Regions from separate parts of the Streptomyces sp. NBC_01451 genome, predicted to be linked through region 2. Evidence: predicted binding sites of a transcription regulator. Region 2 holds the regulator's gene; each other region holds the start of a gene.
The links. The regulator HrcA, encoded in region 2, represses chaperone genes, less so after heat shock. The targets are predictions, from matches to a motif close to TTNGCACTCNGNNNNNCNGAGTGCNAA.
Positions count from the first base shown of each region.

Region 1: the regulator HrcA is predicted to act here: its motif matches at 3,749-3,775, upstream of groES (co-chaperone GroES).
Region 3: the regulator HrcA is predicted to act here: its motif matches at 7,483-7,509, upstream of groL (chaperonin GroEL).

Region 1 is NZ_CP109479.1:3,580,074-3,590,091, reverse strand. Features, by position in the region: gene OG595_RS15550 (THUMP-like domain-containing protein) at 1-1,126, opposite strand, end outside; gene OG595_RS15545 (polysaccharide deacetylase family protein) at 1,217-2,203, shown strand; gene OG595_RS15540 (polysaccharide deacetylase family protein) at 2,200-3,003, shown strand; gene OG595_RS15535 (uridine kinase family protein) at 2,994-3,689, opposite strand; gene groES (co-chaperone GroES) at 3,920-4,228, shown strand; gene groL (chaperonin GroEL) at 4,350-5,975, shown strand; gene OG595_RS15520 (ester cyclase) at 6,117-6,824, opposite strand; gene OG595_RS15515 (SDR family NAD(P)-dependent oxidoreductase) at 6,918-7,691, opposite strand; gene OG595_RS15510 (MOSC domain-containing protein) at 7,814-8,476, opposite strand; gene OG595_RS15505 (LysR family transcriptional regulator) at 8,606-9,505, shown strand; gene OG595_RS15500 (WhiB family transcriptional regulator) at 9,564-9,893, opposite strand.
Region 2 is NZ_CP109479.1:6,583,992-6,594,009, reverse strand. Features, by position in the region: gene OG595_RS28995 (S41 family peptidase) at 1-999, opposite strand, end outside; gene OG595_RS28990 (hypothetical protein) at 1,092-1,676, opposite strand; gene OG595_RS28985 (16S rRNA (uracil(1498)-N(3))-methyltransferase) at 1,830-2,591, opposite strand; gene OG595_RS28980 (nitronate monooxygenase) at 2,588-3,712, opposite strand; gene dnaJ (molecular chaperone DnaJ) at 3,812-4,945, opposite strand; gene hrcA (heat-inducible transcriptional repressor HrcA) at 4,946-5,962, opposite strand; gene OG595_RS28965 (MBL fold metallo-hydrolase) at 6,205-6,966, shown strand; gene OG595_RS28960 (DUF3097 domain-containing protein) at 6,998-7,846, shown strand; gene hemW (radical SAM family heme chaperone HemW) at 8,041-9,273, opposite strand; gene OG595_RS28950 (SpoIIE family protein phosphatase) at 9,373-10,018, opposite strand, start outside.
Region 3 is NZ_CP109479.1:4,268,318-4,278,335, reverse strand. Features, by position in the region: partial or broken gene OG595_RS18540 (extracellular solute-binding protein) at 1-727, shown strand, start outside; gene OG595_RS18535 (DUF3263 domain-containing protein) at 827-1,060, shown strand; gene otsB (trehalose-phosphatase) at 1,257-2,102, shown strand; gene OG595_RS18525 (alpha,alpha-trehalose-phosphate synthase (UDP-forming)) at 2,092-3,501, opposite strand; gene OG595_RS18520 (glucosyl-3-phosphoglycerate synthase) at 3,590-4,534, opposite strand; SAM riboswitch class I at 4,699-4,846, shown strand; gene thrC (threonine synthase) at 4,862-6,253, shown strand; gene OG595_RS18510 (MoaD/ThiS family protein) at 6,347-6,622, shown strand; gene OG595_RS18505 (cold-shock protein) at 7,075-7,281, shown strand; gene groL (chaperonin GroEL) at 7,674-9,302, shown strand; gene OG595_RS18495 (NADH:flavin oxidoreductase) at 9,580-10,018, shown strand, end outside.

The sequences.
Region 1 (10,018 bases), 3.0 Mb from region 2:
CCGTCGCCGAGTTGGGCCCCTGCGGCTTGACCATCTTCCGCAGCTCCTCCGGCTCGACAGCCGACCCCCGCTTCTTCACGGTCAGTACCCCGACTCCCCGCTCCCGCAGCAACGCCTTCAACTTCTTCACCCCGAACGGCAGTTGATCGGTGATCTCGTAGGCGGAGGCATACCGCGTGGCCCGCGGCTCATCCGCCGTCACATAGGCGATCGTCTCGTCGACGAGCCCCCCGCCGACCTCCTCGGCGACCTCCGCCACCAGATGCGCCCGGATGACGGCGCCGTCGGGTTCGTACAAGTACCGCCCCACCGGACGCACTTGAGGGTCCGGCAGCCCCCGCCCGACCAGAACGCGCGGCCCTGGCAGCAGGGTTGCCCGAACGGTCCCGGGCTCGGCCCCGAACCACAGCACGGCCTCCTTCACATCACCGCCGTCCGAGATCCACTCTGCTCCGGCGTCGGCGGGAATCGCCTCGTGCGGCACACCGGGGGCGATCTTCAGTGCGGCCAGCGGCGCCTTCCGCGCCGCCCCCACGGCCCACGACAAGGGTGGCGAGTACGCCTCGGGATCGAAGATCCTCCCGCGCCCCCCACGGCGTGCCGGATCGACGAACACCGCGCCGTACGCCGTCGTGTCGACGTCGGTGACATCGGCCTCCCGCACCTCCACCAGATCCCCGATGCCCAGCGCCTCGACGTTCGCTCGCGCGACGGCGGCCGTGAGCGGATCCCGGTCCACGGCCAGGACACGGATCCCGGCCCGGGCGAGCGCGAGGGCGTCGCCCCCGATCCCGCAGCACAGGTCGGCGACGGAGGTCACGCCCAACTCCCTGAACCGTCCGGCCCGGTACGCGGCCACGCTCGCCCGCGTCGACTGCTCGACCCCGTTCGGCGTGAAGAACATCCGCCCGGCGTCCCCGGCGCCGAACTTCGCCACCGCCCGCTGCCGCAACCGCTCCTGTCCGAGCGCCGCCGAGACCAGTCCGGCGGGGTGCGCGCGGCGCAGCCGGGTGGCGACGGCCAGTTCGCGGGCCGGCTCGGTACCGCGTACTTCGTCGAGGAGGGCGCGGCCCTCGGGGGTGAGGAGGGCGGCGAAGGCGGAGAGGGGTGCGGCGAGGTCGTTCACCGGGACATTGTGGGCCAGCCGGTGGACGGCGTGCTTCCGGCGGCGGTGTCGGCAGCCTTCCGCGGTCCCGTCCTGGGAAGATCCGGCACCATGCGATCAGTAGGACAAAAATACAAAAACCGGTCAGTGATCCGTGCGGGGATCACCGCTCTCACCGTGGCCGCTCTCGCCTCCCCCCTCATCTCCGGCTGCGCGGAAGGCGGCTCGGAGGGCCGTACGGAACGCCGCACGGAACGCCGCACGGCAGCCACCGCCCCGCCGAAGAACGTCCGCCCCGCCCCCGGCCAGGAACTGCGCCTCCACGCACCCCCGGCGCGCGCCCTCGACGCCTACGCCCAGAAGCTGCGCCGTTCCTACGCGGCCCGCGCGGCCACGGCCAAGCGCTGGGGCCTGACCGCACCCCCGCTCACCGCACCCCCGCCCCCGGCCCGCAAACCCCACCTCGCCACCCGCAAGGGCTTCGAGGTGGACGACCACGAGGAACGCGGCCTGCCGCCCGTCTTCACCACGATCCCGACCCGCGACAAGATCGTCTTCCTCACGATCGACGACGGCGCCGAGAAGGACCCGGCGTTCCTGCGGATGATGAGCGAACTCAAGATCCCGTACACCGCCTTCCTCAGCGACTACCTGGTCAAGGAGGACTACGGCTACTTCAGGAAGATGCGCGACCGGGGTGTCGTACTCAACAACCACACCCTCCACCACCGTTACCTGCCCGCCCTCTCCTACGAACGCCAGAAGACCGAGATCTGCGGCATGCAGGACGTGATCAAGAAGCGGTACGGCACCCGCCCGGCCCTCTTCCGCCCGCCCTACGGCAACTACAACGAGGACAGCCTGCGCGCCGCGAAGTCGTGCGGCGTGAAGCACGTACCCCTCTGGAACGAGGAGGTCTTCGCCGACCACTGGGACTACCGCGAGTGGGACCGGGACATCCACCCCGGAGACATCGTCCTCAGCCACTTCCGCGGCAAGGACGACGGGAAGGGCACGATGCCCGACATGGTCCGCCGCTTCATGAAACTCGTCACCGCCAAGGGGTACGCGGTCGCCCGCCTGGAGGACTACCTGTGACCGCGCGCCCACTGGTCGCCGCCGCACTCGCCGCCGCGCTCCTGGGGGCGGCCGTCACCGGCTGCGCCCAGTCCGTGGACCCCATCGAACGCCTCGGCAGAAAGGCGGCCCACGCGGCCCGGCAGGCCGCCCGTACGCCGCCCTCCCGGGCCGACGACCCGCACGCCTACCGCCGCTGGGGCCTGCCGTCCCGTGTGCCCCTGGCCCCGCCCCCGTCGCCCCGCCCCCCGATCCGTGCGGCGGGCCCCGGCCTGCCCCCGGTCGTCGACCGCGTCCCGACCCACGACAAGGTCGTCTTCCTCACCTACGACGACGGCGCCGAACGCGACCCCCGGTTCGTCGACCTGGTCCGCGAACTGCGCCTCCCGGTCAGCATGTTCCTCACGGACAGTGTCGTGGGCCCGGGCTACGCCCACTTCGCCCGACTGCGCGAGGTCGGCGCGAACGTCCAGAACCACACCCTGGACCACCAGTCCCTGCGAGGCCTGCCGTACGCCGGCCAGCGCGCCGAGATCTGCGGCCAGCAGGACAAACTCCGCGAACGCTTCGGCCTCCGCCCGCGCCTCTTCCGCCCGCCCTACGGCACCTACGACACGACCACCCTGAGAGCCGCCGCGGACTGCGGGGTCTCGGCGGTGGTCCGGTGGACCGAGGGGGAGCACCTCCGGGCGGGCGACATCCTCCTCGTGGGCCCCGACGACGACCTGGACGGCCCTCCACTGGTCGAGCGGACGGTGAGGCTGCTCCGCGAGGTCCAGGAGAAGGGACTGAGCGTGGGCCGCCTGGAGGACTACCTCTGACGCCCTCGGCCGAGCCGGCCCAGGGGCGCCCGGGAGCCGACCGGCGGGGCGACGACCAGCTCGGTGTCCGGGTCGTGGTCGTGGCCGGTCGGCGGAGGACCGGCCACGACCATGGTCGCTCGGGCCCACGGCTGTTCGCGCAGCATGAACGGCAGCTCCTCCAGCAGCCAGTTCGCCACGTGCTCCCGCTGCGCGGGGGAGTCGCCGTCGCGGACGGTCAGCAGACGCTCCTGCTCGTCGAGGTCGCCCTGCATCCACACCGAGGCGTCCAGCCACGGGGCCAGCTCCTCGCGGATGACGCCCGTGCCCTCGACCCAGACGAAACCGGCACCCGCGGGCACGGTGACCGACCCGGGCCTGCCGTGGGCGATCCAGGCGTCAGGACGGAAGTCCACCGCCTCGCCCCGGTGCAGGGGGCGCAGGACGTTCTCGACGAGCGCGGTACCCCAGTCGAAGCAGGCGTGGTTCCAGGCGATGTCGTCGGTGTGCACGACGGCGGAGCCGGGCGCCGCCTCGCGCAGCCGCTCGGCCAGGGTCGTCTTGCCGGCACCGCCCCGGCCGTCGATCGCGATCACCCGAGGACGTCCGGTGACGTCGGGCGCCGCCTCGCGCAACAGCCGGACGGCGTCGAGCACGGCCACCACCCGCAGGCCGACGGCCTCGGTCTCACCCGGACGCAGACGCATCGACACCCTCCTCAGCGCACCCCGCGACCGCCGGAAACCCCGCGCCACCCACGACGGAATTGGCACTCCGCTTGACCGAGTGCTAATCGCGGTCATAGTCTCAGGTCTGGCACTCCCCACTGGAGAGTGCCAACAGCGACGGGCAGGTCCGGCACCCGCGACGACGGATCCACCTGGTCGCCACCTCAGACAGTTAACCCCGTGAGATCTCCGAAGGGGGAGGTCGGATCGTGACGACCACCAGCTCCAAGGTTGCCATCAAGCCGCTCGAGGACCGCATTGTGGTCCAGCCGCTCGAAGCCGAGCAGACCACGGCTTCTGGCCTGGTCATTCCGGACACTGCCAAGGAGAAGCCCCAGGAGGGCGTCGTCCTGGCCGTGGGCCCGGGCCGCTTCGAGAACGGCGAGCGGCTTCCGCTCGACGTGAAGACCGGCGACATCGTGCTGTACAGCAAGTACGGCGGCACCGAGGTGAAGTACAACGGCGAGGAGTACCTCGTCCTCTCGGCTCGCGACGTGCTCGCGATCGTAGAGAAGTAATTCACCCGGTATTACCAGCATTGCAGTGAACTGCGCCCCTGGCCCCCGCGACTCTCAACAAGCCGGGTGCTGGGGGCGCGGTTCGTTCACCCAAGTTTTCCGAGAGGGCTGAACCGCTCCTATGGCGAAGATCCTGAAGTTCGACGAGGACGCCCGTCGCGCCCTTGAGCGCGGCGTCAACAAGCTTGCCGACACTGTCAAGGTGACGATCGGCCCCAAGGGCCGCAACGTCGTCATCGACAAGAAGTTCGGCGCTCCCACCATCACCAACGACGGCGTCACCATCGCCCGCGAGGTCGAGCTCGACGACCCGTACGAGAACCTCGGCGCCCAGCTGGTGAAGGAGGTGGCGACCAAGACCAACGACATCGCGGGTGACGGTACGACCACCGCCACCGTGCTGGCCCAGGCGCTCGTCCGCGAGGGCCTGAAGAACGTCGCCGCCGGCGCCTCCCCGGCCGCCCTGAAGAAGGGCATCGACGCGGCGGTCAAGGCTGTGTCCGAGGAACTCCTCGCGACCGCCCGCCCGATCGAGGAGAAGTCCGACATCGCCGCCGTGGCCGCGCTCTCCGCGCAGGACACGCAGGTCGGCGAGCTCATCGCCGAGGCGATGGACAAGGTCGGCAAGGACGGTGTCATCACCGTCGAGGAGTCCAACACCTTCGGCCTGGAGCTCGACTTCACCGAGGGCATGGCCTTCGACAAGGGCTACCTCTCCCCGTACATGGTGTCCGACCAGGAGCGTATGGAGGCCGTCCTCGACGACCCGTACATCCTGATCCACCAGGGCAAGATCGCCTCCATCCAGGACCTGCTGCCGCTGCTGGAGAAGGTCATCCAGACCAACTCCTCCAAGCCGCTGCTGATCATCGCCGAGGACGTCGAGGGCGAGGCCCTGTCGACCCTGGTCGTGAACAAGATCCGCGGCACCTTCAACGCGGTCGCGGTCAAGGCCCCCGGCTTCGGCGACCGCCGCAAGGCGATGCTCGGCGACATGGCCGCGCTCACCGGCGCCGAGGTCATCGCCGAGGAGGTAGGCCTCAAGCTCGACCAGGTCGGCCTCGACGTGCTGGGCACCGCCCGCCGCGTCACCATCTCCAAGGACGACACGGTCATCGTCGACGGCGGTGGCGACAAGGGCGCGGTGGCCGGCCGCGTCAACCAGATCAAGGCCGAGATCGAGAACACGGACTCCGACTGGGACCGCGAGAAGCTCCAGGAGCGCCTCGCGAAGCTGGCCGGCGGCGTGTGCGTGATCAAGGTCGGCGCCGCCACCGAGGTGGAGCTGAAGGAGAAGAAGCACCGTCTCGAGGACGCCATCTCCGCGACCCGCGCCGCGGTCGAGGAGGGCATCGTCTCCGGCGGTGGCTCCGCGCTCGTCCACGCCGTGAAGGTCCTTGAGGGCAACCTCGGCAAGACCGGCGACGAGGCGACGGGTGTCGCGGTCGTCCGCAAGGCCGCCGTCGAGCCGCTCCGCTGGATCGCCGAGAACGCCGGCCTGGAGGGTTACGTCATCACCTCCAAGGTCGCCGAGCTCGACAAGGGCCAGGGCTTCAACGCCGCGACCGGCGAGTACGGCGACCTGGTCAAGCAGGGCGTCATCGACCCGGTCAAGGTCACCCGCTCCGCCCTGGAGAACGCTGCCTCGATCGCCTCCCTCCTCCTCACGACCGAGACCCTGGTCGTCGAGAAGAAGGAAGAGGAAGAGTCGGCCGCCGGAGGCCACGGCCACGGCCACTCCCACTGAGCCAACAGCTCACGCGGCACGAAGAAACCCCCCGTTCCTGGCTGGAACGGGGGGTTTCTCCCTTCGCGGGCGGTCAGACGATCCCCGTACGCACACACCCCGAGTGCTCCACTCCTGCGCTGCCCCTGCTCTCCACCGCTCCTACCGCTCCAACGAGTCCAGCGCCCCGAGCTGCCCCATCAGCCCCAGCCGGTCGTACTCCCACCAGCCCTCGACGATCTTCCCGTCCGAGTCGAACCGGTGGATGGTCGTGCCGGTCATCGACGCCTTCCGGCCGGTGCCGGCAATCCCCATGAAGTCGCCGCGCTGAGTCCCGTTCCACGTCCAGCGGGTGCAGACCCTGTCGCCCTGGGCGATCTGCTCGTGCACGGTGAACACGAAGTCGAAGCCCTCGCGCCACATCTGCATCTCGCGCCGGGCCGCGTCCAGCCCGATGACGTCCTGCTCGTTGGACGGGTCGTGGTCGTGGTAGCTCTCCACGAACAGGTCGTCGAGTGGAGGCAGTTCACCGTGGACGGCGATCACCTCGAAGAACCGCCGCGCGGTGTCGGCGCACAACTGCTCGTCCCGCACCACGTCCAGATCCGTGAACGTCGGCATCTCGTCGCACAGGGCGACCATCTCCCGGAAGATCCTGTCCGTCTCCGGAAGGTTCGAGTTCCGCATCGCCTCCTCGTACGACGGGAACTCCACGATCTCGACGAAGTGCGACGAGTCCGAGAGATCCTTGCCGATCAGCGTGTGCGTCGCGGTCCGCTTCCCTCTGGTCTGTTCGACCCAGGTGTCCATCAGCCGGTTCATCTCGTCGAACCGACTGGTCTTGCAGTCAATCAGCTGTACGAATGTCATGGCGCCGCCTCCGGCCCCCCTGGGTCCGGTACCTCTCTCCATACTCCCACCGGAGCCGCGCCACCACCTCTTCCACCAAGTCCGGCGCAGATGTCACTGCGGCCCGTACTTCCGCCCCGTCTTCGACGAGATCCCGCCCAGCAGCGCCCTGGGCGTCACCTTCACCACGCCCATCAGCGCCTTGTACCGCGGGTCCGGAATCGACAGGGACTTGCCCCGGGCCAGATCGGCGAGCGCCGCCGCGACCAGCTTGTCCGCGTCCAGCCACATCCAGTTCGGAATGTTGTCCGTCCCCATCCCGGCCCGCTCATGGAACTCCGTACGCACGAAACCGGGAGCCAGCGCCATCAGCCGCACCCCGCTCCCCGCCAGGTCCTTCGCCGCGCCCTGCGTGAACTGCACGACCCACGCCTTCGACGCCCCGTACGTACCCCGCGGCACGAAGGCGGCGACTGACGCCACATTGACGACACCCCCGCGGCCCCGCTCCCGCATGGCCTCGGCCGCCGCACTGGTCAGTCGCAGCACCGCCTCGCAGTGCACCTTGAGCATCCTCAGTTCGTCCGCCATCGACACGTCGAGATAGCGGCCCTTGTTGCCGAAGCCGGCGTTGTTGACCAGCAGGTCGACGGGGTTCCTGCGGTCGCCGAGGCGATCGGCCACCGCCTCGATGCCGGTGTCCGTCGCGAGGTCGGCGCTCAGCACCTCCGCCTCGATGCCGTGCCGGTCGTGCAGTTCCGTCGCCTGCTCGCCGAGCCGCTCGGTGTCGCGCGCCACCAGGACGAGGTTGTGGCCGTCGGCCGCCAGCCGCCGCGCGAACGCGGCGCCGATTCCCGCGGTCGATCCCGTAATCAGAGCCGTTGTCATGGCGCAAGATTAGTGACCCCGACTGTGCCCGTCCGCCCCCCTGCACGCTCCCTCCCGATCGTGAAGTCCCCGCGTGGGGCCTTCGCGTAGGTCCTTGTCAGCAGCCGTGCCGCCGCCGAGCGTCAGCCGTACTTCCTCACATGCTCGTGAACCGCCGCCGTCGCCCCGGAATGCAGCGCCGCACCGGCTGTGAGCAGCCGTGGCAGCAGGGTCCGCTCGGTCGTCAGCGCCCGGAAGTACAGGGCGACCGTCACGTCGTGGTCCGGGCGGTGCACGATGTCCACCGGGTCGCCCGCCCGTATCTCACCCGGCTCGATCACTCGCAGATAGGCGCCGGGCGCACCTCGCTGCGTGAACCGCTTCGCCCACCGTTTCTCACCCAGATGGCCCTGGAACGTCGCACAGGGGATGCGCCCGCTGGTCACCTCCAGGACCACCTCGGACCCGATCCGCCAGCGCTCGCCGATCAGCGCACCGGACACGTCCAGCCCCTGGGTGGTGAGGTTCTCGCCGAACATCCCGTCGCGCAGCGGGCGGCCCAACTCGCTTTCCCACTCGTCGAGATCCTCGCGCGCGACCGCGTACACCGCCTGTTCGTCGCCGCCGTGGTGCTCCTTCGAGCACACCGTGTCCCCGGCCAGACCGCTGCCGCCGATCCCCCTGGGGCCGGGCGCCGCCACCCGCACCGGCCCGTCCACCGGCCGCTTGTCGATACCCGTGCCCTGCGGATGATCCGTGTACGGCACGGACTGCGCACGACCCACGTTCACGGACAACACCTTCATCAGCCACTCGCCCCCGTACTCGTCATTCCGACACCGCATCGATGACCACGACCACACGCTAAGTCACTCGTGCCCAAAGTGTCGACGCGTTATTCGTCAGCATCCCCAAGGTTCACTTATGCTCGAAAAATGATCGAAGCCCGTCATCTCCGTGTCCTGCGTGCCGTGGCCGCCACCGGCTCCTTCTCGGCGGCGGGCCGCGAACTGGGCTGCACCCAGCCGGCCGTGAGCCAGCAGATGAAAGCGCTGGAGGCCTCGGTCGGCACCCCGCTGCTCATCCGCAGCGGGCGCGAGATGCGCCTGACCCAGGCGGGCGAGGCCCTGGTGCGACACGCGGCGGGCATCCTCTCGGGGCTCACGGCGGCGGAGGAGGAGGTCGCCGCGATCGCCGGCCTGCGGGCGGGGCGGGTCCGGCTGGTGTCCTTCCCCAGCGGCAGTTCCACCCTCGTCCCGACGGCCCTCGCCGCCCTGCGCGCCGCCCACCCCGGCACCCGGGTCTCCCTGGAGGAGGCCGAACCCCCGCACTCCGTCGAACTGTTGCGCGAGGGCGACTGCGACGTGGCCCTGGCCTTCCGGTACGAGGGCGCGGCCGGGGCCGGCGAGTGGGACGACCTGGTGGTCCGCCCCCTTCTCACCGACCGGCTCGTCGGCCTCGTACCCGAAGGTCACCGGCTGTCCCGCGCCGAGTCGGTCGCCCTCGGCGAACTCGCCGCCGAGTCGTGGATCGCCGGCTGCCCGCGCTGCCGGGGCCAACTGGTCGAGGCCTGCGAGAGCGCGGGCTTCACCCCGCGCATCGACTTCGCGACCGACGACTACCCCGCGGTGATCGGCCTGGTGGGCGCGGGTCTGGGCGTCGCCGTCCTGCCCCAGCTCGCCATCGAGTCCGTACGGCCGCGGGGTGCGCGCACGGTGACGCTGGAACCGGCGGTGCGGCGGGAGATCGTCGCGCTGACCCTGCCCGACCTGGCGCAGGTGCCGGCGGTGGCGGCGACGCTGGACCAGCTGGCGCGGGCGGCGGGCCGGGTCTGACGCGCGCCCGGGCCCAGGGCCGGCCCGCGGCGGGCCCGGCTTTGGAAGAAACGTTCCTTCAATTGTTCGAACCGAGGTCGCCGCCACCGGCCGACGCCGACACCAGCCGGTTGCGTGCCCGCCCCATCAGCTCTTCGCGTTCGTCCTCGGTCAGCCCGCCCCACACGCCGTAGGGCTCACGCACCGCCAGTGCGTGCGCCGCGCACTGCGCGCGGACCGGGCATCTCATGCAGACCTCCTTGGCCGAGTTCTCGCGAGCGCTCCGTGCCGCACCGCGCTCTCCCTCCGGGTGGAAGAAGAGCGAGCTGTCGACCCCGCGGCAGGCCGCGAGGAGCTGCCAGTCCCAGAGGTCCGCGTTCGGACCGGGAAGGCGGGAGAAATCTGCCATTGCGTGTCCCCTTGTTGCCGTTCTGGGCTGACTTGGTGCCCCTGACCGTATAACTACGATCTAAGGAGATGAAAATATGACTCATTGTGAATCTAGCCTTAGACACCAATAAAAGGGAAGAAAAA
Region 2 (10,018 bases):
CCCGTGCCCGGAGGCGAGCACCCGGGCCGGGCCGGACCGGTGGGTGACCCAGTGCACGGACCCGCGCACCCCGATGGCGCTGCCGCGTCCGGTGTGGTCGGGCGCTCCGGACCCGAACCACCGGGAGGCGCTGACGGGATGGGGCTGGAGGTCGACACGCTGCCCGCCGAGCCGGATGTCGAGCCGACGCGGCTCGGCCCCCTCCAGGTCGTCCAGCAACCACAGTTCACCGGCGGAGGAGTAGACGACACGGCTGCCGTCGCTCGCGGCGTGCCGGGCGTAGAACCCGTCGATCGGGGTGTGGCGTCGCAGGTCGGACCCGTCGGCCAGGGACGAGTACAGCGCCCCGACCCCTTCGTGATCGGAGAGGAAGGCGATGCGCTCCCCGACCCACACCGGGTATTCGAGGTTCCCGTCGAGGTCGGCGTGCAGGCGTACGAACTCGCCGGCGCCCTCTCCGTCGCGGACGTCCCTGTCGATCCACAACTTCCCTGCCGTACCGCCCCGGTACCGCTTCCACCAGGCCGCCTCGCGCCCCATGGGGGCGGAGAGGAGAACGGTCGCCGGACCGTGTGCGACATCGCCGACCGGCCCGTACGGCAGGACGGTCGCCGGGCCGCCGTCGAGGGGTACGGCCCGGGCCCAGGAACGGCGCAGGCTGGCCTGCCCCTGGGTGCTGATGGCGAGGACCTGCCCGTCGGGGGTCCAGCCGCGCACCTGGGTCTTCGAACTGCCCCAGTAGGTGAGCCGGTTGGTGGATCCGCCGTCGATCGGGGCGACATGCACCTCGGGGGCGCCGTCACGGGTGGAGGTCCAGGCGAGGTGGGTGCCGTCCGGGGAGATACGGGGATGGTTCACCGGTACGTTGTCGGCGCTGACGCGCCAGGCCCGGCCGCCGTCGAGCGGGGCGACCCAGACGTCGTCCTCGGCGGTGAAGGCGACCAGGTCGCCGTGCAGATGCGGAAACCGGAGATACGCAGGCGAAGAGGGCTGAGTCACCTGATCACCCTAGGCAACGAGTCCGCCCCCGGACAGGGGTTTGGATCACTTCGTGCACAACCGGCCAGGACCCCGGCGCCTTGCCCACCCGCTCATTTGCCTTCGACGGGCCAGCAGTTCGGGTCCTTCTGGCACCAGATGGTCTTCGTCACGGTCACGGTCGGGGCGGGCTGTCCGTTGTCCGGCGGCTGCCAGGTGACGGGCGGGGTGCGGGTCGGGGTGCTGGGCGCGTCGCAGTTGCCGAGTCCGCTGACGCGGAGCCACTGCCTGCCGTCGATCCTGACGGTGAGGTTCCCGCGTACGCACCTGCCGTTGACGGCGCGCGTCACCTTGCCGGTGACGGTGATGTCCTTGCCGTCCGTGGTCTTGCCCCGGCAGTCGACGTCGGCATAGGTGCTCTCGCTCGGCGAGGGCGAACTCCCGGACGTGGAAGCCTTGTTGCCGTTGTTGACCGAGGCCGTGCAGGTGAGCCACTGGACGCCGACGTTCCGCCGCTCCAGCTCCTTCGTCATCGTCTGGTCGGTGGTGTAGGCGACGGTGGCCGAACCGAGCCCACCGGGATCACACGCGACGGCACCACCCACGACGGCCACCACGAGTCCGGCCACCACGACCGCCCTGCGGCGCCCGCGCGGCCGAAGCCGAATCCGAAGCCGAATCCGCCCCAAAGCCACCATGGAAGGGCAGCCTGCCACCGTCCCGCCCAACACGGAAGGGCGTATACGGACATGCGCGCAAGCAACTTCGCGAAGGATCGCCGGAGGACGAACTGCCGTACGAGGCAAGGCGGCCAGGCCGTCAGCCGGTCAGGCTGTCGGGCTGTCGGGCTGTCAGGACCAGCGGCCGGTGCGGCCGAGCAGCAGGGCCGTCGCGGCGGTGCCGGCGGTGGAGGTACGCAGCACACTGGCCCCGAGCCGGTACGCCTTCGCCCCCACCCCCTCGAAGAGGGCCAACTCCTCGGGGGAGACGCCTCCTTCGGGTCCGACGACCAGCACGATCTCACCGGCGGAGGGGAGTTGGGCGGTCGCGAGCGCGGCACTGCCGTAGTCGCGGTCCTCGTGCAGTACGGCGGCGAAGTCGGCCTCGGCGAGCAGCGCGGCGACCTGCTTGCTCGACGCGGCGTCCGCGACCTCCGGGAAGCGCACCCGGCGGGACTGCTTGCCCGCTTCCCGGGCGGTGGCCCGCCACTTGGCGAGCGCCTTCAGCCCACGGTCCCCCCGCCACTGTGTCACGCACCGTGCGGCGGCCCAGGGCACGATGGCGTCGACGCCGGTCTCGGTCATCGTCTCGACGGCCAACTCGCCCCGGTCACCCTTGGGGAGGGCCTGGACGACGGTGATACGTGGGGATTCCGCGGCTTCCTCGACGACCGGCCCGAGTCGCAGAACCAGTTGGTCCTTGCCCTCGGCGGCGACGACCTCGCCCTCCGCCCAGCGCCCGGCCCCGTCGGTGAGGACGACGGTCTCACCGGCCCGCATCCGCTTCACGGAGACGGCGTGGCGCCCTTCGGCCCCGTCAAGGACGTACTGCCCGCCGCCGGCGGCGGCAAGGTGCGGGGGGAAACTCTCGACGACGAAGACAGGGGCGGTCACGAACGCTCGCCCCCGCCCGCCAACGCGGCCCGCGCGGCCTCGATCTCGTCCACGAGCACAGCCACCAGCTCCCCGGCCGGAAGCTCCCGGGCCATCCGGTGCCCCTGTCCCGCCCACAGGGCCATGCCCTGCGCGTCGCCGGACGCGGCGGCCTTCTTGCGGAGCGGCGAGGTGAGGTGGTGGACCTCGGGGTATGCGGCGGGGGCGTACGGGCCGTGCTCGCGCAGGAAACGGTTCACCAGCCCCCGGGCGGGCCGGCCGGAGAACGCGCGCGTCAGCTCCGTACGGGCGAAGAGGGGGTTGGTCAGTGCCTGCTTGTGCAGGGTGTGGGCGCCGGATTCCGGGGTGGTGAGGAAGGCCGTACCGAGCTGGGCGGCGCTCGCGCCCGCGGCGAGGACGGCGGCGATCTGGCTGCCGCGCATGAGCCCGCCGGCGGCGACGAGGGGAAGGTCGACGGTCTCGCGGACCTGCGCGATGAGAGAGAGCAGCCCGATGGCCGAGCCGTCCGCCTCGGGGTTGTCCCGATGGGTGCCCTGATGACCGCCGGCCTCGACGCCCTGCACGATCACCCCGTCGGCCCCGGCCCGCTGCACGGCGAGGGCCTCCTCGGCGGTGGTCGCGGTGACCAGGGTGAGGGTGCCGGCACGGCGGAGGGAGTCCAGTACGTCGCTGCCGGGCACCCCGAAGTGGAAGGATACGACCGGCACCGGGTTGTCGAGGAGGACGGCGAGCTTGGCGTCGTAGCCGTCGTCGCGTCCGCTGTCCGGGTCGCCCAGCTCGGTGTCGTACCAGGTGGCCTCACCGGCGAGCTGGTGGGCGTAGAGCTCGACGGCGGCGGCATGAGGGGGCGCGGTGTCAGCCGCTCCGGTGGAGCCGGTGCTCGCACCGGGATACTCGGGCTGCGGCATGAACAGGTTCACGCCGAACGGCCGCCCGGTGAGCCCGCGCAACTGCTTGATCTCCTGATACATCCCGTCCGCGGTCTTGTACCCGGCGGCGAGGAACCCGAGCCCGCCCGCTTCGGCGACGGCACTGGCGAGCCGCGGGACGGAGACGCCGCCCGCCATGGGGGCCTGCACGATCGGGTGAGGGAAGAGATCGGTCAGCGGGGAGGACGACATGACGGCATGTTGTCACGTCCCCACCACAAGTCCGAATCAGGCCCCTGCGGCGCGAAAGGGGGCTGGGGGCGCGCTCCCGGAGAGCCCGCCCCCACCACCTCAGCGTCCGTTGAACGCGTCCTTCAGCCGCGAGAACAGCCCCTGCTGCCCAGGCTGGAACTGCCCCATGGGCCGCTCCTCGCCCCGCAGCTTCGCCAGCTCACGCAGCAACCGCTCCTGCTCGGGATCAAGCTTCGACGGAGTCATGACCTCGACATGCACCAGGAGGTCACCACGCCCGCCGCCCCGAAGATGCGTGACTCCCCGTCCGTGCAGGGGAATCGACTGCCCGGACTGCGTGCCCGGACGGATGTCGACCTCCTCCAGCCCGTCGAGCGTCTCCAGCGGCACCTTCGTGCCCAGTGACGCCGCCGTCATCGGAAGGGTCACCGTGCAGTGCAGGTCGTCCCCGCGCCGCTGGAACTGCGCGTGCGGCAGCTCGTGGATCTCGACGTAGAGGTCACCGGCGGGACCACCACCGGGCCCCACCTCGCCCTCACCGGCGAGCTGGATCCTCGTACCGTTGTCGACCCCCGCGGGGATCTTCACGGTGAGCGTCCGGCGCGACCGCACCCGCCCGTCGCCCGCGCACTCGGGGCACGGTGTCGGAACGACGGTCCCGAACCCCTGGCACTGCGGGCAGGGACGGGACGTCATGACCTGCCCGAGGAAGGACCGCGTCACCTGGGACACCTCGCCCCGCCCGCGACACATGTCGCAGGTCTGGGCCGAGGTTCCCGGCGCCGCGCCCTCACCACTGCACGTGCCGCACACCACGGCCGTGTCGACCTGGATGTCCTTGGTCGTCCCGAAGGCGGCTTCGTCGAGTTCGATGTCGAGCCGGATCATCGCGTCCTGGCCGCGTCGCGTACGCGACCTCGGCCCGCGCTGGGACGCCGTTCCGAAGAACGCGTCCATGATGTCCGAGAAGTTCCCGAAGCCACCGGCGCCGAAGCCGCCCGCGCCGCCGCCCGCCTGCGAGAGGGGGTCGCCGCCGAGGTCGTAGACCTGCTTCTTCTGCGGGTCCGACAACACCTCGTACGCGGCGTTGATCTCCTTGAACCGCTCCTGCGTCTTCGGATCGGGGTTGACGTCCGGGTGCAGCTCGCGGGCGAGCCTCCTGAACGCCTTCTTGATCTCGTCCTGGGACGCGTCGCGGCGCACGCCGAGTACGGCGTAGTAGTCCGTGGCCACTTACGACTCCGCCAGGATCTGTCCGACGTACCGTGCCACTGCGCGTACCGCTCCCATCGTTCCCGGGTAGTCCATGCGGGTCGGTCCGACCACGCCGAGCTTGGCGACTGCCTCGCCGCCCGAACCGTAGCCGACCGACACGACGGACGTGGAGTTGAGTCCCTCGTATTTGTTCTCGTGACCGATTCGTACGGTCATGCTCGAATCCCCGGCCTCACCAAGGAGTTTGAGAAGTACGACCTGTTCCTCCAGGGCTTCCAGGACCGGCCTGATAGTGAGGGGAAAGTCATGTCCGAAGCGGGTCAGATTGGCGGTTCCGCCGATCATCAGCCGCTCCTCGGCCTCCTCGACGAGCGTCTCCAGCAGGGTGGAGAGCACCGTCGCGACCGTGCCCCGGTCCTCCGCGTCGAAGGCCTCCGGGAGGTCCTGCACGAGCTGCGGCACGTCCGCGAAGCGGCGGCCCGCGACCCGGCTGTTGAGCCGCGCGCGTAGATCCGCCAGAGAGGTCTCCCCGAAGGGCGCCGGACAGTCGATCATCCGCTGCTCCACGCGGCCCGTGTCCGTGATCAGCACGAGCATCACGCGCGCGGGAGCGAGCGAGAGCAGCTCGACGTGCCGCACGGTGGACCGGGTGAGCGACGGATACTGCACGACGGCGACCTGCCGCGTGAGCTGGGCGAGCAGCCGGACCGTCCGTCCGACCACATCGTCGAGATCGACGGCGCCGTCCAGGAAGTTCTGGATGGCACGCCGCTCGGGCGCCGTCATCGGCTTGACACCGGCGAGCCGGTCGACGAAGAGCCGGTAGCCCTTTTCGGTCGGGATGCGCCCGGCGCTGGTGTGGGGCTGGGCGATGAAGCCCTCGTCCTCCAGCGCCGCCATGTCGTTGCGGACGGTCGCCGGCGAGACCCCGAGGTTGTGCCGCTCGGTGAGCGCCTTGGACCCGACCGGCTCCTCGGTGCCGACATAGTCCTGGACGATCGCGCGCAGCACTTCGAGCCTGCGTTCACTGAGCATCGCGCACACCTCCAGCTGCTGTCGTCCCCTGTTGCGCCTACCCGGTACCCGGTCTCCCGCCCGGACCGTCATCGGCTCTTCGGCTCTCCATTGGTCTTCCCTGGCACTCTTCGTGTGCGAGTGCCAGAGTTCCCCGGCCCAGTGTACGGCTGTCGGGTACGCCCCCGGCAAGGGCGGCCCGCGCCGGCCTGCCGACGTGTACCGACCTGTCCTGCGATGTCGTGTCCGGCTAGCGTCGCTGCATGAAGGTGACTTGGGAAGAGCCGAGGTGGGACGACCTGGGCTGGGAGCGCCTGGCGGCCGGGGTGGGCCGGTGCCGGCTGCCGGTCTGGGACTGCACGGTGGGGCTGGTGACCGGGCCGCGCGGCGCCCTGCTGATCGACGCGGGATCGAGCCTCGCGGAGGGCGCGAGACTGCGTCTGGAGGCTCAGGAGCTCGCCGGCTGCCGTGTGGGCTTCCTCGCACTCACGCACGCACACTTCGATCATGTTTTCGGAGCGGCGGCGTTCGCGGGTGCGCATGTGTTCGCGGCGCCGGGCCCGAACGACGAATTCGGGGAAGTGGGGCGCGCGGCGTTGTGCGCGGACGCCGTACGCAACGGTCTGGACGCCCGGGCGGCGGAGGAGGCGGCGGACACCCTGGTGGTTCCGCGTCAGCAGGTCCGGGGAAGTCTCACCGTCGAGCTGCGCGACGGCCCGGGAGTCGTCCTGAGCAACGTCGGCCCCGGCCACACCCGCGGCGACCTCGTGGCGGTCGTACCCGGTGACGGCACCCCGGCCGTCGTCTTCTGCGGCGACCTGGTCGAGGAGTCGGGCGAACCCCAGGCGGGCCCCGACGCCGAACCGGCGCACTGGCCGGCGGCCCTCGACCGCCTCCTCGCCCTGGGCGGCGAGGACGCCCTGTACGTGCCCGGCCACGGCGCGGTGGTGGACGCGGGGTTCGTACGGGCCCAACGGGACGCCCTGGCAACGCGTTTCGGCGTGTCGCGGGAGCCGGTGACCTGACGGCACGACCGCTTCTCCTATCGTCATCCGAATGCGCCAGTACTCTCCGGACCTGACCCCGCCGTGGAAGAAGCCCAAGCCCGTACCGCAGGTCCCCGCGGACCCGGGCCTGGTGGTCGAGGAGCCGGGTACGGGCTTCTGCGGCGCGGTGATCCGCTGCGAGGCGGGCACGGTCACCCTGGAGGACCGCTTCGGCAAACACCGCGTGTTCCCGCTGGAGCCGGGCGGCTTCCTCCTGGAGGGCAAGGTGGTGACCCTCGTACGCCCCGCCGGGTCACCGTCGCCGAGCGCGTCTTCCGTACGTCCGTCCCGTACCGCTTCCGGTTCGGTGGCGGTTCCCGGTGCCCGGGCACGGGTCGCACGGGCGGGGCGGATCTACGTCGAGGGGCGTCACGACGCCGAACTGGTCGAGAAGGTGTGGGGGGACGACCTGCGGGTCGAGGGTGTGGTCGTCGAGTACCTGGAGGGCATCGACGACCTCCCCGCGATCGTGGCCGAGTTCGCCCCCGGCCCGGACGCCCGCCTGGGCATCCTGGTGGACCACCTGGTGCCGGGCACGAAGGAGTTCCGGATCGCGCGGGCGGTGACCAGCGAACACGCGCTGGTGGTCGGGCACCCGTACATCGACGTGTGGGAGGCGGTGAAACCGGCGTCCCTGGGCATCCCCGGCTGGCCCCGGATCCCGCACGGGCAGGACTGGAAGACGGGGGTGTGCCGGGAGCTGGGATGGCCGGAGAACACCGGGGCGGTGTGGCGGGCGATTCTGGCGCGGGTGGGTTCGTACAGGGACCTGGAGCCGGAACTGCTGGGCCGAGTGGAGGAACTGATCGACTTCGTCACGGCACCACCGGACGAGGCCGCCCCCTCCAGCCCGCCCTGAGCTTGAGGACGAGGCCGCCCCTCCAGCCCACCCTGAGCTTGAGGACGAGGCCGCCCCCTCCAGCCCGTCCGGCGTTTGAGGACGAGGCCCCTTCAGGGCCGAAGCGGGGGTCTGGGGGCGGCAGCCCCCAGGAACGGGAAGGGACGGGACGGGTAGGGGCGGCGGGGGCGAGAACAACCCACCGCCACGCCCCCTCAGTCCACCAGGTCCCGAACCACCGCATCCGCCAGCAACCGCCCCCGCAACGTCAACACCGCCCGCCCCTCCCCATAGGGCCCCGCCTCCAGCAACCCCTCCCCCAACGCCCGCCCCGCAGCCACCAGCCCGGCGTCCTTCAGCAGCGCCAGAGGCACACCCTCCCGCAGCCTCAGCTCCAACAGCACCCGCTCCACCCGCCGGTCCTCCTCCGACAGCACCTCACGCCCCGCCCCCGGCGACCGCCCCGCCGCCAGCGCCCCGGCGTAGGCGCCCGGGTGCTTCACGTTCCACCACCGCACGCCCCCCACATGGCTGTGCGCCCCCGGCCCCGCGCCCCACCAGTCGGCGCCGCGCCAGTACAGCTCGTTGTGGAGGCACCGGGCAGCGCGCGAAGTCGCCCAGTTGGACACCTCGTACCACTCGTAACCTGCCGCGCCCAGCACCTCGTCCGCGATCAGATACCGGTCCGCGTGCACGTCGTCGTCGGTCATCGGCACCTCGCCCCGGCGGATACGCCGAGCCAGCTGCGTACCCTCCTCCACGATCAGGGCGTACGCGCTGACGTGATCCGGCCCGGCCCCGAGCACCGCCTCGAGCGAGGCCCGCCAGTCGTCGTCGGACTCCCCCGGCGTGCCGTAGATCAGGTCGAGGTTCACGTGCTCGAACCCCACGGCCCGCGCCTCCGCGACACACGCCTCGGGGCGCCCCGGCGTGTGCGTACGGTCCAGCACCTTCAGTACGTGCTGCCTCGCGCTCTGCATCCCGAACGAGATCCGGTTGAAGCCGCCCTCGCGCAGGGTGGCCAGATACCGCTCGTCCACCGACTCCGGATTCGCCTCGGTCGTCACCTCGGCGTCCGCCGCGAGGCCGAACTCGTCGCGGATCGACCGCAGCATCCGTACGAGATCGTCGGCGGCCAGGAGAGTCGGCGTACCGCCGCCGACGAACACCGTGCGCACCTGGCGCGGATCGTCGCCCAGCACCTTCCGGGCCAGCCGTACCTCGTCGGTCAGGGTGTCGGCGTAGTTGTCGCGGGAGGCCAGGACACCGCCCGTGCCGCGCAGCTCGGTCGCCGTGTAGGTGTTGAAGTCGCAGTAGCCGCAGCGGGTCGCGCAGTACGGGACGTGGAGGTAGAAAGCGAGGGGGCGGTCCGCGGCCCCGGCGAGCGCGGGGGCGGGCAGGGCACCGTCTTCGGGGACGGGTTCGCCGTCGGGGAGTGCGGAGGGCATGTCCTCCATTGTCCAGCACCGGCGAGGCGGCCCGCCCGACGGACCCGATGCCCGTGCCCGGGGCCCTTGCCCGGCGCCCTGCCGACACCCGGGCGCGAGTCACCCGCCGAGCGATTCCGCCTGGAGCACCAGCAGCGCCAGATCGTCCTCCGGCGGCTTCTCCCCGAACTCGTGCACGAGTTCGCGGATACGATCCGCGATCAGCTGCGCGTTCAGCCCGGCGCAGCCGGCGAGGGCGGTCGCCAGCCCGTCGCCGTCGTCGAACTGGCGGGGCCCGCAGCGCCGCTCGGTCACCCCGTCGGTGACGCACAGCAGGCTGTCGCCGGGCCGCAGCTCGAAACTCCCGCTCGTGTACGTCTCGTCCTCGACGACCCCGAGCAGTGTCTGCGGTTCGGCGGCGGTACGGACCTCACCGCTCGCCCGGAGCACCAGGGGCAGCGGATGCCCGGCCGAGGCGACAGTGCAGCGCACGCCTCCGTCGAAGGGCGCGAGTTCGCCGTAGAGGAGGGAGAGGAAGCGGGTCTGCGGCCCCTCGCCCGGCCGTACCGAGGCCAGGACACCGGGGACGGCCGATGCGGCCGACCCCGCCGCTCCGGTCGCCCCGGCCGGCACAGCGGGACGCGCGTCCGCGGCGACCAGCGCGCGGGCCGCCGCGTCCGCCGTCTCCGTGGCATCGTCGAGGAGCAACTGGTTGAGGCGGTCGAGGACGTCGGCGACGCGGTAGCCCTCGCGGGCGAGCAGCCGC
Region 3 (10,018 bases), 2.3 Mb from region 2:
GAAGGAGGAGGGCGTGAAGTACCCGTACGCCCTCCCGCTCGGGCCGGAGGAGGCGCAGGCCGAGGCCATGCAGTGGCTGCTCAGCGGCGGCGACGGCTACACCAGCGAGGTCGGCACCTACGGCATCGACTCCCCGCAGAACATCAGGACGTTCACCTGGCTCAAGGACGAACTCGTCGACAAGGGCCTCACCGGGCCCGTCGCCCCCGGCAGGCTCAACCGGGCCGCCGCCTTCGCCGCCTTCGCGCGCGGGGAGGTCGGCATGCTCAACGGCCATCCCTCGCTGATGAAGACCGCGGTGGCCAAGGGGGTGGACGTCGGCATGGTGCCGATGCCGGGCGAGAAGAGCTCGACGCGGTCCGCGATGGGTGTCGCCGACTGGATGATGGCCTTCAGGAAGAACGGCCACCGGAGCGAGGCCGGCGAATTCCTCGACTTCGTCTACGACGAGAAGAACGTGCTCGCCTTCTCCCGCGAGTACGACCTGCTGCCGGTCACCTCCTCCGCCTCCAGGACGATGTCCACCGCGGCCCGGGACAAGGACCTCGCCCCCTTCCTGGAGGAACTCCCGACCGCCCAGCTCTACCCGGTCGGCAAGACGTCCTGGGCGCAGGTCAGTGCCGACATCAAGCAGCGGATCGGTACGGCGTTCGCGCCGGACGGCGACCCGGCGGCGGTCCTCACCACGCTGCAGAAGCAGGCCAACTCGGAGGAGAACGCCGAGTAGGCCGGAACCGGGTCGACACCGCCTTCGAGGCCACCCACCCCGGCATCCGGAAGGCCGACGACCTCTCCTCTGTCGGTGGCGGGGGCTACGGTTTCCGTCATGGACGGACAGCAGCTGGGGCGACGGGAACAGGACATTCTCGCGCTGGAGCGCCGGGGGTTCGCGGGGCCGGGTGCGAAGGAACGGGCGATCCGTGAGGAGCTGGGGTTGGCGCCGGTGCGCTACTACCAGCTGCTCAACGCGCTGCTGGACGACGAGCGGGCGCTGGCGTGCGACCCGGTGACGGTGAACAGGCTGCGGAGGGTGCGGGAGGTCCGGCGGGGCGAGCGATAGCCGACGCCGGGTTTCCTCGCCCCCGCCGCCCCTACCCGTCCCGTCCCTGGGGGCTGCCGCCCCCAGACCTCGCTTTCGGCCCTTAAGGGGCCTCGTCCTCAAGCGCCGGACGGGCTGAAATCCGGCCTCTCCGGCGTTTGAGGAGCGAGGGTTCGGGGGCGGAGTCCCCTGGGACGGGACGGGTAGGGTCGAAGTCATGGACTCGTTGCCCACGCCCGTGACGCAGGCCGGCCGGGACGGGCTGGATGCCATCCTTGCCCGGCCCGCCGGCGCCGTCGTCGTCCTCGACTTCGACGGGACCCTCGCTCCGATCGTCGCCGACCCCGAGCAGGCCCGCGCCCACCCCGACAGCCTCCCCGCACTCTCCGCCCTCGCCCCTCTCGTCGCATCCGTCGCCGTCCTCACCGGCCGCCCCGCCGGTGTCGCCGTCCGGCACGGCGGTTTCGCCGGAGTGCCCGGTCTGGAGCACCTCGTCGTCCTGGGCCACTACGGCACCGAACGCTGGGACGCCGTGACCGGCACGGTCAGCGCCCCCGCCCCGCACCCCGGCGTCGCCGCCGTCCGCGCCGAACTCCCCGGGTTCCTCGAACGGTTCGGTGCCTGGCAGGGCACCTGGATCGAGGAGAAGGGCCGGGCCCTCGCCGTGCACACCCGGCGCGCGGCGGACCCGCAGGCCGCGTTCGAGGCCCTGCGCGAGCCCCTCGCCGACCTGGCGACCGGACACGGTCTGATCGTCGAACCCGGGCGCTTCGTGCTGGAGCTGCGCCCGCCCGGCATGGACAAGGGCGTCGCCCTGGAGAAGTACCTCCGCGAGACCGGCGCCACCTCGGTCCTCTACGCCGGCGACGACCTCGGCGACCTCCCGGCGTTCGCGGCGGTGGAGAAGCTCCGCCAGAACGGCGTCCCGGGCCTGCTGGTGTGCAGCGGCAACAGCACCGAGGCGGTGACGGAACTGGCGGAACGCGCCGACCTGGTCGTCGACGGCCCCGCAGGTGTCGTACAGCTGCTGACGGCCCTCGGCCGGGCGGTCGTCAGTCGCTGAGCGCGTTCAGCTGGTCCAGGAACCACTGGGCCGGCGGCAGCGCGGTCGCCGCCGCGGCCAGCCGCTTCGTGCGCTCCGCCCGTTCGCCGGCCCCCATGTTCAGCGCCTCCTCCAGCGCCCGCGCCGTCTGCGTCACGTCGTACGGGTTCACCACGATCGCGTCCTCGCCCAGCTCCTCGTACGCCCCCGCCTCCCGCGACAGCACCAGCGCGCACCCCTCGTCGGAGACCACCGGGATCTCCTTGGCGACGAGGTTCATGCCGTCGCGGATGGGGTTGACGAGGGCCACGTCGGCGAGGCGGTAGGCGGCCAGGGAGCGGGCGAAGTCGTCCTTGACGTGGAGGACGACCGGGGTCCAGGTCGCTGTTCCGTACGTCTTGTTGATGTCGTCCGCCACCCGCTGGACCTCGGCCGTGTAGTCGCGGTAGACGGCGAGGTCCTGCCGGGAGGGGTAGGCGAACGCGACGTGCACGACCCGCTCCCGCCACTCCGGGCGGTCCTCCAGCAGCTGCCGGTAGGCCAGCAGGCCCCGCACGATGTTCTTCGACAGCTCGGTACGGTCCACCCGCACGATCGTCTTGCGGTCGCTGCCGCCGATCTCCTCGCGCAGGGCGGCCATCCGCTCCTCGACGTCCGGCTGGTGCGCGCGCCCGCGCAGGAAGTCCGCGTCCGCGCCCAGCCCGTGCACCCCGATCCGCGTGTCGCCGACCCCGCCGACCAGGTCCGTGCAGCAGGCGGTGAACGCGTCCGCCCACCTGCGGGTGAGGAAACCGAGGCGGTCCGCGCCGAGCATGCCGCGCAGGAGCTGCTCGGAGATGTCGTACGGCAGCATCCGGAAGTAGTCCGCCGGTGCCCACGGTGTGTGCGAGAAGTGGCCGATGCGGAGGTCGGGGCGGAGGGAGCGGAGCATCCCGGGGACCAGGCACAGGTGGTAGTCCTGGACCACCACCGACGCGCCCTCGGCCGCCTCCGCCGCCAGCGCCTGGGCGAACGCGCGGTTGTAGGCCTCGTACGACGCCCACTGGCGCCGGAACTCCGCGTCGAAGACCGGCTCCAGCGGGGTCTGGTACAGCATGTGGTTCACGAACCACAGCACGGAGTTCGCGATGCCGTTGTACGCGTCGGCGTGCACGTCGGCCGGGATGTCGAGCATCCGTACGCCCGCCTCGGCCTCCCCGCGCCGGACGGCCTCGCGGTCGCCGTCGCCGAGGGCGGAGCAGACCCACAGGGAGTCCGCGTCCGACCCGATCGCCGACAGACCGGAGACCAGCCCGCCACCGCCGCGCCGGGCGTGCAGCGAGCCGTCCTCACGGACCTCGTACGTGACCGGGCCGCGGTTGGACGCGACCAGCACTCGGTATCCGCCCGGACCACTCTGCACACCATGCGTCGAAGCCATAGGGCTCAACCTAGCCCGGCCCGTAAAAGCTCAAACGTACACACGTACGCATCAGCCGTATACGAACCCGCACCGGAGCTGTGCCGGCCTACGCGACCTTCCTCCTCGCGTACTCCGCGACGTCCGCCATCGGCGGCCGTTCCTCCGTGTCCACCGAGTACGTGCGCGGCTCGAAACCGTCCTCCCCGCGCTCGAACTGAGTGATCGAGGGGCGGATCAGATGGCCCCGGGCCAGCCGGAGCTGCGCGGTGCGGTAGATCGCGGCGGACATCCGGCCCAGGGCGCGGCCGTCCTGGTGGCGGTGCTTGCGCACACCCACGTCGACCTGCGCCAACGCGTCCAGGCCCACCAGGTGCAGGGAGTCGATCAGCATGCCCAGCTCCACGCCGTAGCCGACGGGGAACGGGAGCTGTTCGAGGAGCGAGCGGCGGGCCGCGTACTCGCCGCCGAGCGGCTGGACGAAGCCGGCCAGCTGCGGCCAGTGCATGTTGAGGAGGGGCCGCGCCATGAGTTCCGTCACCCGGCCGCCCTGTCCGGCCGCCTGGCCGAGCGGACGGTCGTACATCGCCTTGACGAGGTCGACACCCGGGTCCGTGAGCAGCGGGCCCACGATCCCGGAGACGAAGTCCGACGAGAACTCCTTCAGGTCCGCGTCGATGAAGCAGACGATGTCCCCGCTGGTGACCAGGAGAGAGCGCCACAGCACCTCGCCCTTGCCCGGCACGGCAGGGATGCGCGGCAGGATGTCGTCGCGGTGGACGACGCGGGCGCCCGCCGCGGCGGCCACCTCGGAGGTGCGGTCGGTCGATCCCGAGTCGATGACGACGATCTCGTCGACGAGCGGGACCTTCAGCATCAGGTCGCGACGGATGACGGCCACGATCTCGCCGACCGTCTCCTCCTCGTTGAGCGCGGGCAGTACGACACTCACCGTGGCGTTCGAGGAACGTTTCGCGGCCACGATCTTCTTCAGGGGGCGGTCGCCAACGGACCAGGAGCGTGTGTTCAGCCAGCGCTCGACGTCTTCCAGCACGTGCGGCTCTCCCTTGCGTTCCATGGGGGAAGCGCGAGCGATCTTCTATCTCGCGGTTCGGACGGCTCCCACCACCATCCAAGCCTTCGGTTACAGTCTTGAACAACGCGGGTGACCATCGCATGTCCGAGGTCATCGGTGTTCACAACCTCACAACTTCATACCGCTCATCCAGAGGGGCAGAGGGATACGGCCCGATGAAGCCCCGGCAACCCTCCAGCCGATCCTGTCGCAGGTCATGCGGCGAGGTTCCCGGCTCGGGAAGGTGCCAAATCCGTCTCATGGCGAAACGCGTCGTGAGAAAGATGAGGAAAGGGCTTCGCCTCCATGGCTGCGCAAACTGCTCTGAGCACCGAGAGCACCACTTCCGGCTCCGTCACCACTGACTCCGTCACCTCCGTTGATCTCGGCCCCGCCGTGGCGCTGTCCTGCTCCGTCACCACTGACTCCGTCACCTCCGTTGATCTCGGCCCCGCCGTGGCGCTGTCCTGCCGCGAATGCGGCCACCGCGTCCCCCTCGGTCCGGTGTTCGCCTGCGAGGAGTGTTTCGGCCCCCTGGAGATCGCCTACGACTTCGCCGTCCACTCGGCGGCCGACACCGAGGAACTCCGCAAGCGCATCGAAGCGGGACCCGCGAACATCTGGCGCTACGCGCCCCTTCTGCCCGTCCCCGCGAACGTCGCCGAGAAGCCGAACATCAATCCCGGCTGGACCAAGCTCGTCCAGGCCGACAACCTCGCCCGCGAGCTGGGTGTCGACGCCGGCAAGCTCTTCGTCAAGGACGACTCCGGCAACCCGACGCACTCCTTCAAGGACCGGGTCGTCGCCCAGGCCATCGAGGCCGCCCGCGCCTTCGGCTTCACCACTCTCTCCTGCTCCTCCACGGGCAACCTGGCCGGTGCCGTCGGCGCCGCCGCCGCCCGGGCCGGTTTCCGCTCCTGCGTGTTCATCCCGCACGACCTGGAGCAGGGCAAGGTCGTCATGGCCGCGGTGTACGGCGGCGAGCTCGTCGGCATCGAGGGCAACTACGACGACGTGAACCGCTTCTGCTCCGAGCTGATCGGCGACCCGGCCGGCGAGGGCTGGGGCTTCGTCAACGTCAACCTGCGGCCCTACTACGCCGAGGGCTCCAAGACCCTGGCGTACGAGATCTGCGAGCAGCTCGGCTGGCAGCTGCCCGACCAGCTCGTCGTGCCCATCGCCTCCGGGTCGCAGCTCACGAAGATCGACAAGGGTCTCCAGGAGCTGATCAAGCTCGGGCTGGTCGCCGACAAGCCGTACAAGATCTTCGGCGCCCAGGCGGAGGGCTGCTCGCCGGTGTCCGTGGCCTACAAGGCCGGGCACGACGTCGTACGGCCGCAGAAGCCCAACACCATCGCCAAGTCCCTGGCGATCGGCAACCCGGCGGACGGGCCGTACGTGCTGGACATCGCGCGGCGGACCGGCGGGGCGGTGGAGGACGTGAACGACGAGCAGGTGGTCGACGCGATCCGGCTGCTCGCCCGCACGGAGGGGATCTTCGCGGAGACCGCCGGTGGTGTGACCGTGGGTGTCACGAAGAAGCTGATCGAGAACGGACTGCTGGACCCGACCCTCACGACCGTGGTGCTGAACACCGGTGACGGTCTGAAGACGTTGGACGCGGTGGCCGATACCGGGCTGACTGCGACGATTCGGCCCAGTCTTGAGTCGTTCCGTGAGGCTGGGCTCGCTTCTTAAAAGAGGTCGTCGTTCGTCTGCGCCGCCGGTGGGGGCTGGTCGCGCAGTTCCCCGCGCCCCTTTGGGGCGCTCCACCTGACCGGAGGTCACATCGTGAGCGTTTCCGTCCGCATCCCCACCATTCTGCGTACCTACACCGGTGGGCAGGCCGAGGTGGCCGCCGAGGGCGGGACCCTCGCCGAGGTCATCGCCGATCTGGAGAAGAACCACACCGGGATCGCCGCCCGGGTGCTCGACGACCAGGGGAAGCTGCGGCGCTTCGTCAACGTGTACGTCAACGACGACGACGTCCGCTTCGAGCAGGGGCTGGAGACGGCGACGCCGGACGGTGCGGGCGTGTCGATCATCCCGGCCGTCGCCGGCGGCTGAGGCCCGTTGATACCGGCCAGTAGTAACCGTCGGTAACATCGATTACCGAGAGTTCATCGAATTGCCCCCTCCGTGAGAGAAGCGGAGGGGGCAATTCTGTATGGTTGAGCGCGGTACAGTTTGGGAAGCCGCACCACTTCGCTCGCCGCACGCGTATTAATTCCTGCCGCGCACCCAACGAGAAGTAGCCAAAGTGTGCAGGCCTTTTGCGTTTTTTGTTCTCTTTGCGGGGCCCGTCTTGCCCTGAATCCGCGTGAATTCTCCGCATATTTACTGACCTGGTGTGCCCGGATTTCTCGTCCGACTGACCTGTTGCAGAGGGCAGTTGGACAGATACATTCGGCCGCGGTCGACGCGTTCCGGCGCACACCTCCACCGGTTGGGGGGGTGAGGTCTGACCCGGATCCGCGAAGTGCGGATCCGTGCAAGGGCCAGTAATAGGGGAGTTAGGCATGGCTCAGGGCACCGTCAAGTGGTTCAACGCGGAGAAGGGGTACGGCTTCATCGCGGTCGACGGTGGTGCGGATGTTTTCGTCCACTACAGCGCGATTCAGATGGACGGCTACCGCACCCTCGAGGAAGGTCAGCGGGTCGATTTCGAGATCTCGCAGGGCCAGAAGGGGCCGCAGGCGGACATGGTCCGTCTGGCGACCAGCTGAAGCAACGCGCCGGCGCATCGCAAGCGACGTTCTTCTTCCTTCGTTGAAGGATTCGATGGGCTCGTACCTCGTGGGACCTCACGGGGTGCGGGCCCATCGGCATGTCCGCCGACTCCCCGCGGGCAGTCTGTCGGGGAGTCCGTCGGCATGCCTACCGGCCCGTAGGTACCCCCCTGTTCACCTGCGGATCTTCGAGAGCCGCTTGCACTCGGCAGGGGCGAGTGCTAATCATTGGCGTTAGCACTCTGAAGGTGAGAGTGACAACTGAAGGACCGGGTGGGTGAGGCCCGCAGGCCAGGTGGTGCAAGGAATCACCAAGGCAGGCAGGCCGTCCGTCGCGGGCGCCAGCGCGGTCCGGAGCAATCCACCCCAGTCCGGGAGGACCACTTCACATGGCCAAGATCATCGCGTTCGACGAGGAGGCACGGCGCGGTCTCGAGCGCGGGATGAACCAGCTCGCCGACGCCGTCAAGGTCACCCTCGGCCCCAAGGGCCGAAACGTCGTCCTCGAGAAGAAGTGGGGCGCCCCCACGATCACCAACGATGGTGTTTCCATCGCCAAGGAGATCGAGCTCGAGGACCCGTACGAAAAGATCGGCGCCGAGCTGGTCAAGGAAGTCGCGAAGAAGACGGACGACGTAGCCGGTGACGGCACGACGACCGCGACTGTCCTGGCCCAGGCGCTGGTCCGCGAAGGACTGCGCAACGTCGCCGCGGGTGCGAACCCGATGGCGCTGAAGCGCGGTATCGAGAAGGCCGTCGAGGCCGTCTCCGGTGCCCTGCTCGACCAGGCGAAGGAGGTCGAGACCAAGGAGCAGATCGCTTCGACCGCCTCCATCTCCGCCGCCGACACGCAGATCGGCGAGCTCATCGCCGAGGCGATGGACAAGGTCGGCAAGGAAGGCGTCATCACCGTCGAGGAGTCCCAGACCTTCGGTCTGGAGCTGGAACTCACCGAGGGCATGCGCTTCGACAAGGGCTACATCTCGGCGTACTTCGCGACCGACATGGAGCGCATGGAGTCCTCGCTGGAGGACCCCTACATCCTCATCGCGAACTCCAAGATCTCCTCGGTCAAGGACCTGCTCCCGCTCCTGGAGAAGGTCATGCAGTCGGGCAAGCCGCTGCTGATCATCGCCGAGGACGTGGAGGGCGAGGCCCTCTCGACCCTGGTCGTCAACAAGATCCGCGGGACCTTCAAGTCCGTCGCGGTCAAGGCCCCGGGCTTCGGCGACCGCCGCAAGGCGATGCTGAACGACATCGCGATCCTCACGGGTGGCGAGGTCATCTCCGAGGAGGTCGGTCTCAAGCTGGAGAACACCTCCCTGGACCTCCTGGGCCGTGCGCGCAAGGTCGTCATCACCAAGGACGAGACCACGATCGTCGACGGCGGCGGCTCCGCCGACCAGGTCGCCGGCCGGGTCAACCAGATCCGCGCCGAGATCGAGAACTCGGACAGCGACTACGACCGCGAGAAGCTGCAGGAGCGCCTGGCGAAGCTCGCCGGCGGTGTTGCGGTCATCAAGGCCGGTGCCGCGACCGAGGTCGAGCTCAAGGAGCGCAAGCACCGCATCGAGGACGCCGTTCGCAACGCGAAGGCGGCCGTCGAAGAGGGCATCGTCGCCGGTGGTGGCGTGGCCCTGCTCCAGGCCTCCTCGGTCTTCGAGAAGCTGGAGCTGACGGGTGACGAGGCGACCGGCGCGAACGCCGTGCGGCTCGCCCTGGAGGCCCCGCTCAAGCAGATCGCCGTCAACGGTGGCCTTGAGGGTGGCGTCATCGTCGAGAAGGTCCGCAACCTTCCCGTCGGCCACGGCCTCAACGCCGCGACCGGTGAGTACGTCGACATGATCGCCGAGGGCATCATCGACCCGGCGAAGGTGACGCGCTCCGCGCTGCAGAACGCCGCGTCGATCGCCGCGCTCTTCCTCACCACCGAGGCCGTCATCGCCGACAAGCCGGAGAAGGCCGGTGCCGGCGCCGGTGCCGGTGGCGGCATGCCGGGCGGTGACATGGACTTCTGATCGACCTCTGGTTGATCACCGTCCTTCGTACCGAGGGCGGCACCCTTCTCCTTACGGGGAGGGTGCCGCCCTCGGGCGTTTGCGGGACCCCGGGGGACTCCGGGTACTCCGGGGACCGTGAGGTGTCGCGCGCAGTGGCCGGGATCACATCAGTCCTTGCCCGCGGGCCGGAATGGAGGGCGACAGTCGGCAGTTGATGCACGTGCATGCATGTACGCGTATGTGTCGTGCGCCCGCACCTCCGCTCATCTTCCGTCCCCTCCCCAGGAGCCCCCACGTGACAGCCCCCGCCCAGACCTCCCGCGCGGCCCAGATCCTGTCCCGCCCCGTCACGCTGAACGGCCTGACCGTGCCGAACCGGATCGTGATGGCGCCGATGACACGCAAGTTCTCGCCCGGTGGCGTCCCCGGCGAGAACGTCGCCTCGTACTACGCGCGCCGCGCGGGCGCCGGGGTCGGCCTGATCGTCACCGAGGGCACCTACGTCGGACACGAATCCGCCGGTGACAGCGACGGCGTCCCCCGTTTCCACGGCGAGGAGCAGCTCGCGGGCTGGGCGAAGGTCGCCGACGCCGTGCACGCGGCCGGCGGGCGGATCGTGCCGCAGCTGTGGCACATCGGCATGGTCAGGGAGGCCGGGCAGCCCCCGTTCGCCGACGCCCCGCCGGTCGGCCCGTCCGGACTGCGGCTGGACGGCACCGCCGGTGCGGGCAAGG